DNA from 3 places in the Arthrobacter sp. ASL1 genome. Region 3 is predicted to be linked to each of the others. Evidence: riboswitches for the same ligand, from Rfam matches in the RefSeq annotation. Region 3 holds a riboswitch; each other region holds the start of a gene.
The links. A riboswitch is a leader RNA that binds a small molecule or an ion and turns the genes downstream of it on or off. The one in region 3 is predicted to bind cyclic di-AMP.
Positions count from the first base shown of each region.

Region 1: another riboswitch for cyclic di-AMP. It lies ahead of AC1MEQ_RS06340 (C40 family peptidase); the one in region 3 lies ahead of AC1MEQ_RS09870 (C40 family peptidase).
Region 2: another riboswitch for cyclic di-AMP. It lies ahead of AC1MEQ_RS18880 (C40 family peptidase); the one in region 3 lies ahead of AC1MEQ_RS09870 (C40 family peptidase).

Region 1 is NZ_CM155284.1:1,343,982-1,349,659, reverse strand. It holds gene AC1MEQ_RS06345 (M23 family metallopeptidase) at 1-1,003, shown strand, start outside; cyclic di-AMP (ydaO/yuaA leader) riboswitch at 1,137-1,313, shown strand; gene AC1MEQ_RS06340 (C40 family peptidase) at 1,320-2,231, shown strand; gene AC1MEQ_RS06335 (HNH endonuclease) at 2,515-3,012, shown strand; gene AC1MEQ_RS06330 (NTP transferase domain-containing protein) at 3,009-3,770, shown strand; gene AC1MEQ_RS06325 (DUF6457 domain-containing protein) at 3,793-4,065, shown strand; gene AC1MEQ_RS06320 (molybdopterin molybdotransferase MoeA) at 4,065-5,282, shown strand; gene fdhD (formate dehydrogenase accessory sulfurtransferase FdhD) at 5,344-5,678, shown strand, end outside.
Region 2 is NZ_JBWXQH010000002.1:39,051-44,728, forward strand. It holds gene AC1MEQ_RS18865 (proton-conducting transporter transmembrane domain-containing protein) at 1-999, shown strand, start outside; gene AC1MEQ_RS18870 (complex I subunit 4 family protein) at 1,005-2,492, shown strand; gene AC1MEQ_RS18875 (NADH-quinone oxidoreductase subunit N) at 2,489-3,913, shown strand; cyclic di-AMP (ydaO/yuaA leader) riboswitch at 4,195-4,356, shown strand; gene AC1MEQ_RS18880 (C40 family peptidase) at 4,363-5,304, shown strand; gene AC1MEQ_RS18885 (hypothetical protein) at 5,552-5,678, shown strand, end outside.
Region 3 is NZ_CM155284.1:2,093,201-2,098,878, reverse strand. It holds gene AC1MEQ_RS09880 (aspartate aminotransferase family protein) at 1-41, opposite strand, end outside; gene AC1MEQ_RS09875 (D-2-hydroxyacid dehydrogenase) at 122-1,102, shown strand; gene AC1MEQ_RS09870 (C40 family peptidase) at 1,347-2,300, opposite strand; cyclic di-AMP (ydaO/yuaA leader) riboswitch at 2,307-2,470, opposite strand; gene AC1MEQ_RS09865 (F510_1955 family glycosylhydrolase) at 2,815-3,585, opposite strand; gene AC1MEQ_RS09860 (DUF305 domain-containing protein) at 3,804-4,412, opposite strand; gene AC1MEQ_RS09855 (hypothetical protein) at 4,524-4,976, opposite strand; gene AC1MEQ_RS09850 (YciI family protein) at 5,174-5,503, opposite strand; gene AC1MEQ_RS09845 (hypothetical protein) at 5,662-5,678, opposite strand, start outside.

The DNA of each region.
Region 1 (5,678 bases), 750 kb from region 3:
CGCCCCCGATGCGACCGCGCCGGCCACGGCCCCCGACGCCGGCTGCTACATGCCGCGCCGCTACGACGGCGCCATGCGCTACGCCCCCTCCGCCGCCCCCTTGCGGCAGGACGCCGCCGCGCCCGCCGTGGCCGAGCAAACCGCTCCGGTTGCGGACATCATCCCCCTGCTGGCCGACGCCGCCCCGGTGCATCCGCACGCGGCCTCGGTCCAGAACCGGGGAAGCTTCGACGCGACGGTCATCGGCCTTCCGGAGGGCACGCGCGCCGTATCCGCGGAACCCCGGCCGGCTGGTTTGCCGAAGAAGCCGCGCGGTGGGGCAGCTGCCCCACGCACCGCGGCGCGCCCGGCGCTGGCCTGGAGCCACCGCTTCGCGGCGGTTGCCGCGGTGTCCGGCCTGGCGCTGGCCGCTGCCTACCCCACCCTGGCCGGCAGCGAGGAGGAACCCGCTCAGCGCGTGGCCCACGAGTCGGCCGTCAACGTCGCCGACGTGACCGTGCCGGGATCCGAGAACTTCTCGGTGGTCCGGGCCTCGGTGTCCAGCAGCTTCACCAAGGACGACCAGCTCAGCTACCTGATGTCCGCCTCCGGCGGGAACATCAACACCATCGACACCCAAGGTGTCCTGGCCCAGCCCGTCGACCACGTCAGGATCACCTCGCCCTTCGGCGCACGGGCAAATCCGACGGGCGAAGGGGCCCAGGTTCATATCGGCCAGGACTACGGCGTTCCCTGTGGAACCCCTGTCAAGGCATCGGCATCGGGGACGGTCGTCCAGGCGGGCTGGGCCGGCCATTCGGGCAACCGGGTGCGCATCGACCATGGCAATGGCCTGGAGACGACCTACAACCACAACACCAGCCTGAAGGTCTCGGTCGGGCAGGCGGTCAAGCGCGGGGACGTGGTGTCCTTGAGCGGAACGACCGGCAACTCGACCGGCTGCCACCTGCACCTCGAGGTGCTCGTCGACGGCAACGCGGTCGACCCCGCAGGGTGGCTGTAGGGTCCGAAAACCAGGGGCCGTGATCGGGAAATAACCATTCCGTGACCTGAACGTGACTTTTACAAACATTTCATATATCGTTGTCGACGTGCCAGGCCGCATAGGGGCCGGGCACACTCGGGCAGATTGCCGAATACTGCCACCGCCCGAGGTCCGTTCGCAAAGAATCGCTGGCAGTAGCGGGGGAACCACATTTCGGGTCCGCAAGGATCCTTGGGGTTAAGTGTCGCGGTCCATTTCACTGGACGGGACACCGAGTGACTCCCACTCGAATCCGACAGCTCACCCCGCAGGCATTGGGAGAGGTACTCAATACATGACTAAGCGTCAAGCTCTGGGCCGCCACCGCGCCACGCCCGTCCACACCAACCCGTTGGGGTCGATCTCCAAGGCCGTGTCCTCCAACGCCGGCTCCGTCGGACGCCAGGCAGCAGTCATCGCCGCCGCGTCCGGCCTCGTGCTGACCCTCGGTGTTCCGGCCCAGGCCACCACGGCCACCCGCGCCGCCGACAAGGCCCCGGTCACCGACATCCAGCGTGCATCCGTGACCACCCCGGCAGCCGTGACCGTGCCCGCCGCGAAGTCGGAGTCCAAGGGCTCGCAGATCAAGGTCTCCGTCGCCGACATCAAGTCGACGTCCGGTGCGGCCTACCGCGAGGCACAGCGCCAGGCCGCCGCCGAGCGCGAAGCCGCCCAGGAGGCCGCCGCCGCAGAGCGCGAAGCCGCCCAGCAGGCCGCAGCCGACCGCTCCGCGTCCTCGCAGGCCAGCAGCTCGCAGGGGACCTCCAGCGCCTCATCCTCTTCCGACTCGAGCGTGACGACCGCCTCCGCCGGTGCCGTGACCAAGAAGGCCGAGCCGGCATCCGCTCCCAGTGCAGGGCTGTCCGGCATCGCCGCTACCGCCATGCAGTACAAGGGCTCGCCGTACGTCTTCGGCGGCTCGACCCCGGGTGGCTGGGACTGCTCCGGATTCGTGCAGTACGTGTACGGTCAGCACGGCATCAGCCTGCCCCACAACACCTCTGCCATTCGCGGCAGCGGCAAGTTCGTTCGCACCTCGAGCCCCAAGCCGGGCGACCTCGTGTACCAGAACGGTGGAAGCCACGTGGGCATCTACATCGGTGGTGGCAAGATCATCGGGGCCCAGAACCCGTCGGTCGGCACCGTGCTTCGTCCGGCCGATAGCGCGTACGGGCCGCTGATGGGTTACTACACCTACGTCGGCTAGTCGAAAACGCCTTTAGTGGAGTCCTCACCCGTTTGGGTGGGGACTTCGCTGGTTTAAGACGGCTCGTTTCCGACCGTGAACGAGTCCGTACCAGCCGCTGAACCGCCAGCGACCGGGGCGTGAACACGCGCCCGGGGGACCGCGGACACGCCGCCGACAGCCGCGCCCTACTCCCCATGGCGGCGCCGCCGGGCTTAGGCTGGTGCCCGATGGCCCTTGCACGGCGCCCGGGTCCGACGGCTTGGCTGGCCGGTGCGGGTGCACACCACGACGAGGAACGCTGATGCGAACCCTGGTACTGAACGCAGGATACGAACCACTGGCGGTGGTCACCTTCCGCCGCGCGCTGCTGCTGGTGCTCACGGGCAAGGCCAGCGTCCTGGCCGAGGTCGGGGAGCCGGTCGTCACGCCACGGATGGTCCTGGGTCGCCCCTCGGTCATCCTGCTCAACCGCTACGTCAAGGTCCCGTACCGCGAGTCCGTCAACGTGACCCGCCGCGGGGTACTGCGCCGAGACGGACGCCGGTGCGGCTACTGCGGTAAGGCGGCGACCACGGTGGACCACATCATGCCCCGGTCGCGGGGAGGATCGAACAGCTGGGAGAACCTCATCGCCTGCTGCCTGGCCTGCAACAGCACCAAGGGGGACAAGACGCTTCGCCAACTGGGGTGGAACCTGCGCGTGAAGCCCACAAGCCCGCGCGGCCCACAATGGTTCATCACCGAACTCGAACGCCCCGCCCCCGAATGGACGGATTTCCTCGCGGGGAGGGCGGCATGAACTTCGACGCCATCGTCGTCGCCGGTGGACGCGGCAGGAGGCTCGGCGGCACCGACAAGCCGCTGCTGCACCACGGCGGGGCCACCCTGCTGGACCATGCCCTGCGCGCCACCGCGGCGGCCCACCGCATCGCCGTCGTCGGCCCCACCGAGTTGAATCCGGTCATCTCCCGTTACGCCACCGAGGCGGATGCGGGCCAGATCATCACCCTGACGCGGGAGTACCCGGCGTTCGCCGGACCGGCGGCGGCCGTAGCCGCCGGCATGCGCGCGCTGGGCGACGGTGCCGCCGGGGAAGTGCCGATGCCGGGAGAGCACGCACCGCTGACCCTGATCCTCGCCGCCGACCTCATCAGCCCGGGGCCCGTCGCTGCGGCCATCGTCAAGTACGCGGTGGAACACGCAGCCGGCGGCCAGGGCCCCTTGCCGGCGGCCGTTGCCGGCCCCGACCCCGCCGTCGAGCCGAACGCACTGGCCATGCCGCTGGCCGAATTCGGCAGGGCCTGGGTCCCCGTCGACGCCCAGGGACGGCTTCAGCCACTGAGCTGCGTCATCGAGACCCCGGCCCTGTTGCGCGCCATCGAGGCCGCGGAAAAACCGGGCGAGGGCCTGGCCAACTCATCGATGATGCGCTTGCTTGCTAAGGTGCAGATAGTCAGGGTGTCCCTGGACGGCGTGGACTACGCGGACGTGGACACCTGGGAAGACGCCGACAAGGCGGGCATCGCCCGTCCCTCGGCCCCCGGAGGGGCCCCATAGCCCGCCACTACAGGAGGTACGGATGACCGAGATGCCAGAGCTGGATGCCTGGGTGGCCGAACTGCTGGAGGGCCTCGAGATCCCGGACGCCCCCGTCGACGTGGACTCCATCCTGGGCATGGCCGGCGTGGCCGCCCACTCGATCATCCGGCCCGCCGCGCCGGTGACGACCTACATCGCCGGATACGCGGCCGGCCTGGCCGCGGGTGCGGGAATGGCCGGCGAGGTGGCCTCCATGGAGGGGGCCCGCGCCCGGGTCAACCAGCTCCTCGACCGCCGCGCCTCCGACCAGTAGTGCACGAAGCCGACTGGCAGGGCGCCCGCAGCGCCGCCTACGAGGCGGGTCTGGCCCTCGCAGCAGACCACGGTGCCGTCGAGCAGGAGCCGCTGGCCCGTGCCACCGGACGTGTCCTCGCCCGCGACATCGCCTCCCTGCACACCATGCCGCACTACGCGTCCTCCGCCATGGACGGCTGGGCCGTCGCGGGCCAGGGGCCCTGGCGGCCCGGCGCGGCCGCCCGTCCGCACTCCGCCTCCGGCGCCGTCCCCTCCCCACTCGCCCCGGGAACCGCCCGGGCCATCGTCACCGGGGAGACCGTGCCACCGGGCACGACGGCGATCCTGCGCCAGGAGGACTCGGTGCTGGACCCGGGACCCGGCCTCCTCTCCGCCCTGCGGACGCCCCGGCCCGGGGCCGACATCCGCCCCGCCGGACGGGAGGCCTCCGCCGGGGAACTGCTGCTGGCTGCCGGAACCCGCCTGGTCCCCGGCCAGATCGCCGTCGCCGCCGTCGGCGGGCACGACACCCTGCCGGTCACCGCTCCGCTCCGGGTCCGGCTGGTGCTGACCGGCGATGAGGTCGTCACCTCCGGCATCCCGCTGCCCGGCCAGGTCAGGGACACCTTCGGGCCCGTCCTGCCGTCCTGCATCGAGGCACTGGGTGGCGACGTGGTGGACACCGTGCGCATCGGCGATGACCGCCGGGCCACCCTCGAGGCGCTGGACTCGCCGGCCGCCCGTACCATGGACGTGCTGGTCAGCACGGGCGGGACCGGGCACTCGCCGGCCGACCACCTGCGGCCGGCCGCCGACCAGCTCGGCGCCACCACCCTCATCGGGTCCGTGGCCATGCGCCCCGGACACCCGGCCATGCTCTCCCGCCTGCCGGACGGCCGGCTGCTCGTCGCCCTGCCCGGGAATCCGCTGGCCGCGCTCATGGCCGTGGTGACCCTGCTGGAACCGCTGCTCGAAGCGGCCACTGGCCAGCCGCCGTCGTCCCCGGTTTCCGCCCGCAGCGGTGAGGCGATCCGCGGGGCCGGACACTCCCACCGGTTGCTGCCGGCCCGTTGGGCGGATGCGGCCGACCGGCAGGTGCTGGTGCCCTCCGAGCACACCGGATCGGCCATGATGCGGGGGCTGGCCCATGCCGACGTGGTGCTGGTCGTCCCGCCCGCCGGGGCTGCCGCCGGCGGCCCGGTCGGCTACCTCCCGCTGCCGTGGTACGGTCGGTGAAACGCCTCGGCCCGGCGCTGTTGCCGCGCCCTCGAGGCGGCGGAGCGAAGGAGGCCCCCGGGTGGGCAGATTGACCCAACGGCGCCGCATCGTGCGGTATTCGGTGGACGGCGGCCCGCGCGTCCGCGAGGAGACGATGGCCGCGGAGGAACCCCTGGAAATCCGCATGGGCGGACGTGTCTTCAGCGTCACCATGCGCACCCCGGGCGACGATTTCGACCTCGTCGCCGGATTCCTGGTCAGCGAGGGCATCGTCGCCGACCCCGGCGAACTGGCCAGCCTGCGCTTCTGCGCCGGCGAGGACGAGGACGGTCGCCAGACGTTCAACGTCGTCGAGGCCCAGCTGGGGCCCGGCGCCATCATCCCGGACCCCTCCCTGGACCGGCATGTCTACAC
Region 2 (5,678 bases), on a different replicon from region 3:
CAGTTGCTGGCCGCCTCGACTGCGGCCCAACTGGGTTTCGTCGTCCTGGCCGCCGGCATCGGCGCCACCGCCGGAGGGACCTCGCAGCTCGTCGCCCACGCAGCCACCAAGGCGTTGTTGTTCCTTGCCGCCGGCGCGTGGTTGACGGCCGTGGGCTCGAAACAACTTCCAGCCCTGCGCGGCATCTATCGGCGCTGGCCGGTGGTCGGCGCCTCGTTCCTGGTCGGGGCACTGTCCCTGGCCGGGCTGCCTCCGCTGTCGTTGTGGCTGGCGAAGGACGCGGTCCTCGCCGTCGCCTTGCACCAGCATCCCGCACTGTATGCTGCCGGATTGCTCGGTGCCGCCCTCGCCGCCGCGTATTCGGCGAAGATTATCGCCGTGGTCTGGGCCAGACCCGACATGCAGCAGCAGGCCGACATGGAGCGCAAACTGTGGGATGCCGAAGAACGAGGAACCCGCAAGGTCCCCGTGGTGGCGACGGTGCCTCTGGTGGTCCTGGCGGCATCGGCGGCATTGCTGGGCGCCACCGCCCTTCCGGTACTGTCCGGACCGTTCCGCGCACTGTTGGGCGCGCAGGCGGAGGCGGAAAGCAGCGGGTGGGAACTGCTCGCTTCGGCCGCAATTGCCATCGTCGTATCGGCCCTGGTGCTGGTTCGGGGTGTGCCGCGCCTGGCAGCCGCCGAGAACTGGTTTGGCCTTGAACGGGCCGCGGAAACCGTTTTCGTACGTCCCATGTTCGCCACCGCGGCCGTCCTGTCCCGGCTCGACCACCGCCTGGAGAAGGCGGTGCTTGGTGCCGGCCGCTTTCTGAACCGGTCCGCAGCGGTGTCCGGCGACGTGGACGCCAGCGTGCAACGCGCGTTGCGTGCCGTACTGGGTGGGGTCAACGGCCTCGGGCGGTTGGCCCGCCGCGCCCAAACGGGTGCCGTGGCCGATTACTACGCCGCGGCGGTCCTCGTCTGCGTTGCCGCCCTCGTCCTGCTGATCGTCGTTAGGTAGCCCCCATGCTCAGTGTCATCGTCTTCCTGCCGCTCGCGGCCGCGACCTTCCTCGCCCTCGCCCGTCGGCTGCCCGAAAAAGCTGCGCGGCTGACCTGGTTGGCCACGACCCTCGTGGATTTGGCGTTGTCGGTCATGCTCGCGATTGCCGGCGGCCCGGGCCCGAACGGACTCGTGGCCGAGGAGCGGGTGGAGTGGATGCCGCAGCTTGGCAGCAGCTACCACCTCGGCATCGATGGCATCTCCCTGCCCCTGCTGCTGCTGACCGGAGTCATCTTCGTGGCCTGCGCCATCTGGGCCCTGCGCGAGACCGACAGGCCACGCCCCCAGGCCGCCTTGTTCCTGTTCCTGCAGACGACCTGCCTCGGGTTGTTCTGTGCACAGGACCTGATCCTGTTCTTCCTGTACTTCGACCTCTCGATCGTGGGCATGTACTTCGTCATTGCCGGCTGGGGACACGGAAACCAACGTCGCTCCGCACTGGTGTTCTTCATCTACACCTTCCTGGGTTCCCTGTCCCTGCTGTTGGGATTCATCGGCCTCTATCTCGGTGCCGCCCCCCACACCTTCGACATGGTGGAACTCTCCCGCCAGGACGCCTTCACCGGAACCCCGCTGGCGGGCGGCTTCGTGCTGGCGGCGGTCATCCTGGGCCTGGCCGTGAAGACACCGACCTTCCCCTTCCACTCCTGGCTGCCACCGGCACACACCGATGCCCCGGCCATCGGCTCGGTCGTCCTGGCCGGCCTGTTGCTGAAGATGGGCACCTACGGCTTCGTCAGGATCGCGATGCCCATGCTCCCGGACACCTGGCGGGCGTGGGCGTGGGTGGTCGTCGCGATCGGCATCGTCTCGGTCCTCTACGGCGCCCTCGTCGCGGTCGCGCAGACAGACATCAAGCGCATGATCGCCTTCACCTCCGTCAACCACATGGGCTACGTCGTGCTCGCTGTCGGCGCCGCCGGCGTCCTGGGTGCCAACAACGCCGAAGCACAGCAGCTGGCCATCGTCGGGGCCGTAACCCAAATGGTCTCCCACGGCCTGGTCACCGGGGCCCTGTTCCTGCTCGCCGGTGTCTTCCACGACCGCACCGGAAGCTACGACCTGCGCCGGTATGGCGGCCTGGCCCACCCCGCACCACGGTTCGCCGGGTTCTTCGCGATCGCCGCATTCGCCTCGCTCGGACTTCCGGGCTTCAGCGGCTTCATCGCCGAATTCCAGATCTTCACCGGCAGCATCGGAACCACCCCCTGGGCCCTGGTTGCCCTTCCCGGCATCCTGATCACCGCAGTCCTTTTCTTGCGCGCCTTCCAGCACGTGTTCACGGGCCAGACACGGGAACTGTCCGTCGGTTTCAGCGACCTGCGCCCCCGCGAGAGCACGGCCCTGGCCATCCTGATGGGGCTGTCCGTGCTCATCGGTCTCATCCCCGGCCCGCTGCTGGCGATGATCGGACCCGCGGCGCAGAACCTCGTCGTCAGCCTGGGCCCATGACGGCAATGGCAATGGACATGGACTACCCGGCGCTGCTGCCAGAGATCATCCTGCTCGCCACGGCAGTGCTGGTGCTGCTGGGCGGCAGCTTCCTGCCCCGCACCCGCCAGCATCCCACCCGCTGGCTCACCCTCGGTGCCCTGGTCGCCAGCGCAGCGACCGGGATGGCGGCAGTGCCGGGAGGGCCGGAGTCGATCTTCAGTGGAACCTACGCACTGGACCCGTCCACTGCGGTCGTGCGGATGGCGGCCCCGCTGGCCACGCTCGTGGTGGTCCTGCTCGGCCGGCATGAATTCGCCAGCACGGCGCGTGAAAGCGAAACCTATGCCCTGTTGTTGCTGGCCACGCTCGGAACAGTCGTGATCGGGGGGACGACCGACCTGCTGGTCCTGGTCGCCGGGTACCTGCTGGCGAGCATCCCCCTGTACGCGCTGATCGGCCTATCGCGCAGCGGGACGGCCGCCGAGGCAACCCTGAAGACCTACCTCATCGGCGCCCTGTCCGGAGTCCTGCTCATGGCAGGCGTTGCCGTGCTGACCGCAGTTGCCGGCACGAGCAGCTACGCGGGCATGACGGAGGCTCTTCCCCAGGCCCCGCAGGCCGCCGTCGCCGGCGGGGCCGTCGCGGTCCTCATCGGCTTGACCTTCAAGGCCGGTGCGGTGCCCGGCCACTTCTGGATCCCCGACGCCAGCCAGGCCTCCGGGATAGGCATCGCAGCGTTCATCACGACCGTGCCGAAGATCGGCGCACTCGTGGCCATGGGCCGGCTGGTGGCACTCATGCCCGCCACGGTGGATGTCCCGCTGCTCGTGGCCGTGCTCGCAGCGGCCAGCATGGGCATCGGAAACCTTGCCGCGTTGGCGCAGGAGAACGTCAGGCGCCTGCTGGGCTGGTCGACGGTCAGCCAGGTCGGCTACCTGCTGATGCCCGTTGCCGTCATCACCCGCAGCGAGGGCGCCTCGGTGGCCCTGCTGGCCTACATCGTCTTCTACGCGCTAACGAACCTGGCCGTGTTCGCCGTCGTCGCCTGCTTCCCCCGGCGCGAAGAGCTGGGCGACTGGGTGGGATTGGCACGTGGGCACCCGTGGCTGACCGGTTCCCTCGTCGTGGGGGCCCTCAGCCTCGTGGGAACACCGCCCACGGCGGTGTTCCTGGGCAAGGTCGCCGTGTTCACCGTCGCCTGGAATGGCGGCATGTCCTGGCTGGTCGTGTTCGCCGCAGCCAACACGGTGCTGAGCCTTGTCTACTACCTCAGGCTCATCCGCCCCGCCTTCCACCCCGCCGGGGACTGCAGCACCGGTTTGTCCACGGCGCCACGGGAGGTTGCCCGCACCGTGGTGGCCACCGCTATCGTGCTCGGTGCCCTGGTCCTCGCAGCCGGGGCCGTCGGGGCCGGAATCTGGTTCGCCGTCGCCGGGTGAACCGCTTCGGTCATCGGGCCAACCACTCGGGATGGCCGGCGTGGTCGATCGTGCGTTGTGGCTGCACTTTCCGCTTACCGTGTACCGCCAGGAAGACTTCGAGGACCATCGTCTTGCATCACCGCCCGGAACCAACGGCCAGGGAGGGAAAGGTCGTCGAGACCAAAAGGACACGGTTCCGTAATCGATTCGTGACTTTTACATCCGTTTCATGTAAATTCATTTGCGTGCCGGGCTTCCTATGAGCCCGGCACACCCGAGTGGATTGCCGAGCACTGCCACCACTTCGGGTTCCGTTCGCGAAGCTTCTGGCAGTGGCGGGGGAACCAAATCCGGGTCCACCGGGCCCTTGGGGTTAAGCGTCTCGCTGCCATTCAGCGCAGACGCCGAGTGACTCCCACTCGAACCCGACAGCTAACCCCGCAGGCATTGGGAGAGGTAATCAACACATGACCAAGCGACACCTGGGCCGCCACCGCGCCATGCCCGTCCGCAGCAACCCCTTGGGCTCGATCTCCAAGGCGGTTTCCTCCAACGCAGGTTCCGTTGGCCGCCAGGCCGCTGTCATCGCTGCGGCTTCCGGCCTCGTGCTGACCCTCGGCGTTCCGGCCGAGGGTGCCCCGGCCGCCCGCGAGGCTGCCAAGGCCCCGGCTGCGGACATCCTGCGTACTTCCGTGGACTCCCCCGCCGCCGTCACCGTTGCGGACGCCAAGCCACAAGATCTGAAGCAGATCAAGGTCTCCGTCGCCGACGTCAAGTCCACTGACGGCTCGGCTCACCGCGCGGCATTGCGCAAGGCCGCAGCCGAGCGCGAAGAAGCCCAGGAAGCCGCCGCCGAGCGTGAAGCCGCCCAAGAAGAAGCCGCTGCAGCCGAGCGCGAGGAAGCGGCCGCAGGTGCAGCCATGACCCGCGAGAGCCGCCAGTCCTCTGCGCAGGCGAGCACGAGCACGAGCACGAGCACGAGCAACAATACGTCGGCAGGCTCGGTCACCACGGCCTCCACCCCTAAGAAGACCGACGCCGCCCCAACGTCCAGCGCCGGCCTCTCGGGCATCGCGGGCATGGCCATGAGCTACGAGGGCACACCCTATGTCTGGGGCGGTAGCAGCCCTTCGGGTTGGGATTGCTCCGGGTTCATCCAGTACATCTACGGCAAGGCCGGGATCAGCCTGCCCCACAACACGACCGCCATCCGCACCAGCGGCAAGTTCGTGCGCACCTCCAACCCCAAGCCCGGCGACCTGGTCTACCAGAACGGCGGCAGCCACGCGGGCATCTACATCGGTGGCGGGAAGATCATCGGCGCACAGAACCCCTCCGTCGGCACCGTGGTTCGTCCGGCCGACAGCCCCTACGGCCCGTTGATGGGCTACTACACCTACGTAGGCTAAGCAATATCCGCAGTAGGGCCCCTCCGCTCTCGGAGGGGCCCTACGTGCATCTACGATGAAAACCGCACCCGCCGGAGCGTCTCAGCGAGAACTCGGGTGCGTCACAGGCAGCACGTCCGCATGTCAGCTTCAGAAGTCGAATGCAATGCCTGTCACCGGACGTCCACCCCGGCAGTCTTTGCCTCCCGTCCCAGTCTGCGCCGACAAGTAGCTTGTCCCGTCATTGCAGGCGGCGCACACTCTGGCTATGGAACAAACGTATTCTGCGACCGTCTACGCTTCCAGCGCGCACCCCAAGGACTGGGGTCGAGCCATGGCCAAGGCCATGGCACAGCTCCTGGAGCTCTTCGACGGCGACCAGTCCGGTAGCCACG
Region 3 (5,678 bases):
ACGGGGGTCGCTTGCTTCAACAGGGGGCTCAAAGTCGTCATGTGTTCATCGTGGTGGCCCGATCGGTAGATTGTCAACAATCTTTTTGAACTGTAGCGTTGATGACGTGAAACACACCGAAATGAACCGCCCGCGACTGGCCCTGCTCACCGCACCCGGCGTGCCCGAACCCTACAACCTGGACGCCATCCGCGAGCGCGCCGACGTCGTCGTCGCCCATGCCGACACCCTGGCCGAGGCGTTGCAGGGCGCCGGCACCCTCCTGTTGTGGGACTTCTTCTCCTCGGCACTTCGCGATGCCTGGCATGCCGCCGATGCGCTGGAGTGGGTGCACGTGGCCGCGGCCGGTGTGGATGCGATGCTCTTCGACGGATTGCGCGAGGCCCCGGTGGTGCTCACCAACGCGCATGGGACGTTTTCCCAGCCCATCGCCGAGTTCGTGCTGGCCTCGGTGCTCGCGCACGACAAGCAGCTGCACCGCAGCGAGGCGTTGCAGCGCCGGGGCACCTGGCAGCACCGCGAGCTGACGCGCACGGCCGGTTCACGCGCGATCGTGGTCGGGACCGGCGGGATCGGCCGGGCCACCGCCCGGTTGCTGCGGGCCGTCGGCATGCAGGTCCAGGGTGCCGGGCGCACACCGCGGGAAGCGGATCCCGACTTCGGCACCGTCTTTCCCAGCGACGAGCTCGCCGCCCGGGTGGGAGACGCAGACCATGTGGTGCTGGCCGCGCCGCTGACCGAGGCCACCCGCGGGATCTTGAACGCGCAGGTGCTGGCGGCCATGAAGCCGAGCGCCCACCTGGTCAACATCGGCCGCGGTTCCCTGGTCGATGAACCGGCGCTCATCGAGGCGCTCCGGGATGGCCAGATCGCCGCCGCCTCGCTCGACGTCGTTGCCGTCGAGCCGATGCCCGTCGACCACCCGTTCTGGGAGATGGAGAACGTGCACATCTCCGCCCACATGAGCGGCGATGTCCATGGCTGGCGGGACGAGCTGGCCGACCAGTTCCTGGCCAACCTCGACGCCTACATCGCCGGCGAGCCACTGAACAACGTGGTGGACAAGGACCGCGGTTACGTCAGTACCGCTCCGTCGTCGTAGCGCTGGTGGACTGCCATCGGGGAAGCCGCACGATCAGGCGTCCGGGTCGTCCATGGGTGCCCGGAACTCCTGAGCAAAGGCAGGCGGCGGCAATCCCGGCAGCCCACTCCAACGACTCGCCACGCGATTTCGCCATGGTGCTCCGAGCCGGCCAGGATAATTCATCTTTTGGTCGTCACAGATCCACATCCTTAAGGACGTGCGGGCCCCATCCGGCACGGATGGAGCCCACATATCGTCGCGGCTAGCCTACGTAGGTGTAGTAGCCCATGAGGGGGCCGTAGGGGCTGTCCGCAGGCCGTATCACGGTCCCGACCGAGGGATTTTGGGCACCGATGATCTTGCCGCCACCGATGTAGATGCCGACATGGCTTCCACCATTCTGGTAGACAAGGTCGCCCGGCTTGGGGTTCGAGGTGCTGACGAACTTGCCGCTGCCGCGAATGGCCGACGTGTTGTGGGGCAGGCTGATGCCGTGCTGACCGTAGACGTACTGCACGAAGCCCGAGCAATCCCAGCCGCTAGGGGAGCTCCCACCGAAAACGTAGGGCGATCCCTTGTACTGCATGGCCGTTGCGGCGATGCCGGACAGCCCTGCGCTGGGAGCGGAAGCCGGTTCGGCCTTCTTGGTCACGGTGCCGGCGGAAGCGGTCGTCACGCTCGAGTCGGAAGAGGAGGAGCTGGCGCTGGCGGTATCCCGCGAGCTGCTGCTCTGCGAGGACGCGGCGACTTGGCGGTCGGCGGAGGCCTCCTGGGCGGCTTCACGCTCGGCGGCGGCTGCCTGCTGGGCGGCTTCGCGCTCGGCGGCGGCCGCCTGCTGGGCGGCTTCGCGCTCGGCGGCGGCCTGGCGCTGTGCCTCGCGGTAGGCGGCACCGGACGTCGAGGAGATGTCGGCGACGGAGACCTTGATCTGCGAGCCCTTCGACTCCGGCTTCGCGGCGGGCACGGTCACGGCTGCCGGGGTGGTCACCGATGCACGCTGCACGTCGGTGACGGGGGCCTTATCTGCGGCGCGGGCGGCAGGCGCGGCCTCGGCCGGAAGGCCGAGGGTCAGCACGAGGCCGGACGCGGCGGCGATGACTGCCGCCTGGCGGCCGACGGAGCCGGAGTTTGAGGACACGGCCTTGGAGATCGACCCCAACGGGTTCGTGCGGACGGGCGTGGCGCGGTGGCGGCCCAGGGCTTGGCTCTTGGTCATGTAGTGAATACCTCTCCCAATGCCTGCGGGGTGAGCTGTCGGGTTCGGGTGGGAGCCACCCGGCGTCCGCGCTGATGATTCAGTGCGACGCGCTTAACCCCAAGGATCCTTGCGGACCCGATATTGGTTCCCCCGCCACTGCCAGACTTTGCGTGAACGGAACCCGCAGTGGTGGCAGTGCTCGGCAATCCACGCGGGTGTACCGGGCCCATCGGAAGCCCGGCACGCATACGAATTTACAAGAAATAAGTGTAAAAGTCACGAATTGGTTACGAAACGGTTTCCCTTGGGTCACGGTGGAGGTCGATGCGTAGCCAGCGTGATGCCCGGTTCGAGCCCCTTGGTAGATCCCTCGGCCGCTTGAGCGCCGGGCAGGGCCGCGGATTTCACCGTCTCGGTGAAGACCCCTCCGAGGCTCGCCCGGCTGATCCTCGGACAAAACAAGGCCATTTGGCTGCGTCCGTCCCGAGCCGTGCACGCCCGTGTGGTGGCGCGGACTTGACCGGTCGATTTGTCACTCCTTGCCCGTCTGGGCCTTGATGGCGGTGAACGACCGGCCCATGTCGCGGGAAACCTGGACACCGGTGGGAGAGGCGATCCAGACCTGGGGCTCGCTTTCGCTGGTGGTCACGTCGATGGCGGCCGCCTCTCCGGTGGTGTGGCCCTGCTTCCGCCAGGTGAAGCCGGCGTCCATGCTGGAATACACGGTTCCGTCGGGGGCGATTCCCGCCGCATTGGAGCCGGATACGGCGGTCAGCATCAACAGTGGTGCTCCGGGCACGGGGTTCCAGGACTTGCCGTGGTCGACCGAGCGCCTCAAACCGTCCTCGGTCGTGGCCAGGGCAACGTGGCCGTCCGTGGTGGCCGAGAGGTGGTAGGCCGGTATCTGGTCCTCGGCCGGGGTCCATGAGCTGCCACCTTCGTTGACGAGCAGTTGTCCATCGAACCCGATGATGGCCTCGTGGGTGGCTGCCAGGGCATGGAAGTCCGACTGGCCGGTGCGCGATAGCGGCGTCCACGTCTTGCCCTCATTGGTGGGTTCGATTAGGCCCACGGGGTTGGGTAGGTCCACCCCGGGGCCGGGGTGGCCCGAGGCGTAGAGGGTCCCGTTGGCGCCGGCGGTGAAGCCCATGAGGTCGATGTTCGGACCGATCTTGGTGGCGGGCTTCTTGGAGACGTCATACAGGCCGTCGTGGGTGGCAAGTAGGATCCTGCCCGTTTCAGCGTTGACGTCCATGCCGTGGATGTGGCTGGAGGGGTAGTCGGCGGCGGCTGCCGCAGGCACAGGATCGTCCAGGGTGGACGCGGGAGAACAGGCAGAGAGAAGCAATGCGCCCGCTGCCAGGACGGCAGCGGCTGAGGTTCGGCGGCGGGGCAGGAGGGGCTGGGGAAAATGAGGGGACATGCCGGTTCCTTCGGGAGTTCTCGGGTGCGCGGGAATGGGCCGATGTGGGACCGGACGGTACCGGCCCCACACCGACTGGGACGCAGGGCTGTGGTGGCCTAAAGGCCGGAGAGCAGGTCCTGCATTTCCTTGATCTCGGCCTGCTGCGTCTTGATGATCTGCTGGGCCAAGGCGATGGCCTGGGGGTTCTGGCCATCGGCGATCTCGTCCTCGGCCATGCCGACGGCACCCTGGTGGTGCTCGATCATCGCTTGCAGGAACATCCGCGCTGCGTCGGCGCCCTGCGCCGACCGGAGCTCATTGAGTTGCTCATCGGTCATCATTCCCTCCATGCCGTGTCCGGCCATGCCCATTTCCGTGGATTCGCCCCACGCCGTGAGCCAGCCGGTCATAGTTTGGATCTCCGGCCCCTGGGCGTCTTTGATCTCGGTGGCCAGATCGGTGATCTCGGGTTCGATCCCGTCCTTGGCCAGCATGATCCCGCTCATCTGGACGGCCTGCTGGTGGTGGGGGATCATCATCTGCGCGAACATCGTGTCCGCGTCATTGTGCTCGGCCGCCACCTCACTGACCGAGGTCGGCGATGTGGACTGTCGCGATGATGCCGAGCTGGAAGCCGAGTCCCCGGGTTCCTGGTTGCCGGCACAACCGACCAGGGAGATTGCTGCGGCCACGCCGATGGCGGGCAGGAAAAGCTTGCGTGTCATGGTGTTTCGTCCTTCGTTGTCCAAGATGTCTGCAGGTCACTCGGCCACCCACGGGTAGCCGGGGAAGTCCGACCAGTGGCCAGAAAGGCGCGACTGATCCGCATACCGGTTCTAGGTACGGCTGATGCAGAGTTGGGTTAACGAAGGCGTGGGCACGAACCTGATTCCCCGCCAGTGAAGTGGTGGGCCGCGACGCCGCAATGAATGCCGCAGCACCTGCCGTGGGGGGAGCAGGAAGCCGAACGTCGCCAAGACGATCAACGACAACACGCAGATGCCGACCGCCATGTCACCGGCGTCGCAGGTCCCGACGCAGCCCAGCATCGGGAAACCATCACCCGGGGGGTGGTGTTCCGCCGAGAGGCCGGGGAATTTCGGAACGCCGGCCATGTCCGACCCTGCCGGCGACTTCGAGGCCGACGCGGTCTGGGCTCCGTGGGTCTCCGAGTGCTCCCCATGCCCGCCCATCCACAGATGCATGCCAATGATGCCCGTCAGGACGGCTCCCAGGCACAGCATGAGGAGGAAAGCCTGCGGGCGCGGACCGGTCCTTCCTGTAAGCATCACAGCGACCATTCTACTTTGGAGACCAAAAGGGAGGGCCCACGGCAGGTGCCAAGCAGACGCAAAACCATGCCCTCATAGGGGCTTTCCACACTCTCTACGGACTGCATCGCAGGCTTTCGATCGCCCATGCGTGTGGCAAATATGTGCTGCACCTTGGAGGAACCCAGGTCCCGCAATCCGCGCAGGGCATTCACTTAGGCGTCGGGGTCGTCCATGGTCTCTCGGACCTCCTGAGCGCAGCGGCAGGCAACGGCAATCCTGGCAGCCCACTCCAGTGCTTCTGCATGGGATTCGACCTCGATGACCGAGAATCCGCCGGTGTGCCCGGTGCGTTGTGTGTTGTCCACCGACCCATCGGTGCCCACGATGCCGACCTCGTGGCTATCGATCCCGCCACCAATGATCCACACACCGGCGGCCTGGGCCGGCCCGACCACGGCATGCGCGGCGCCGTCGACGGCGGGTAGTTCCTCTGTCGGGAATCTCATGTCCACGTCGTTGAACGAGATCAGGTACCGCCTCATGTTCGGGCCTCCCTTCGCAGCGGGTCCCGCCCGCTGGCGGTTGACGTGGACGAATGGGAACTAGGAAAACGTCGCTGTCTTCCTCGAATGCGGTCAGTCCATCCGTGTTTGCGCGTGCTGATGAGAGCGCGAAGACAGCCGGATACCGTCGGGATCCATCAGGCATCCGGCGCGG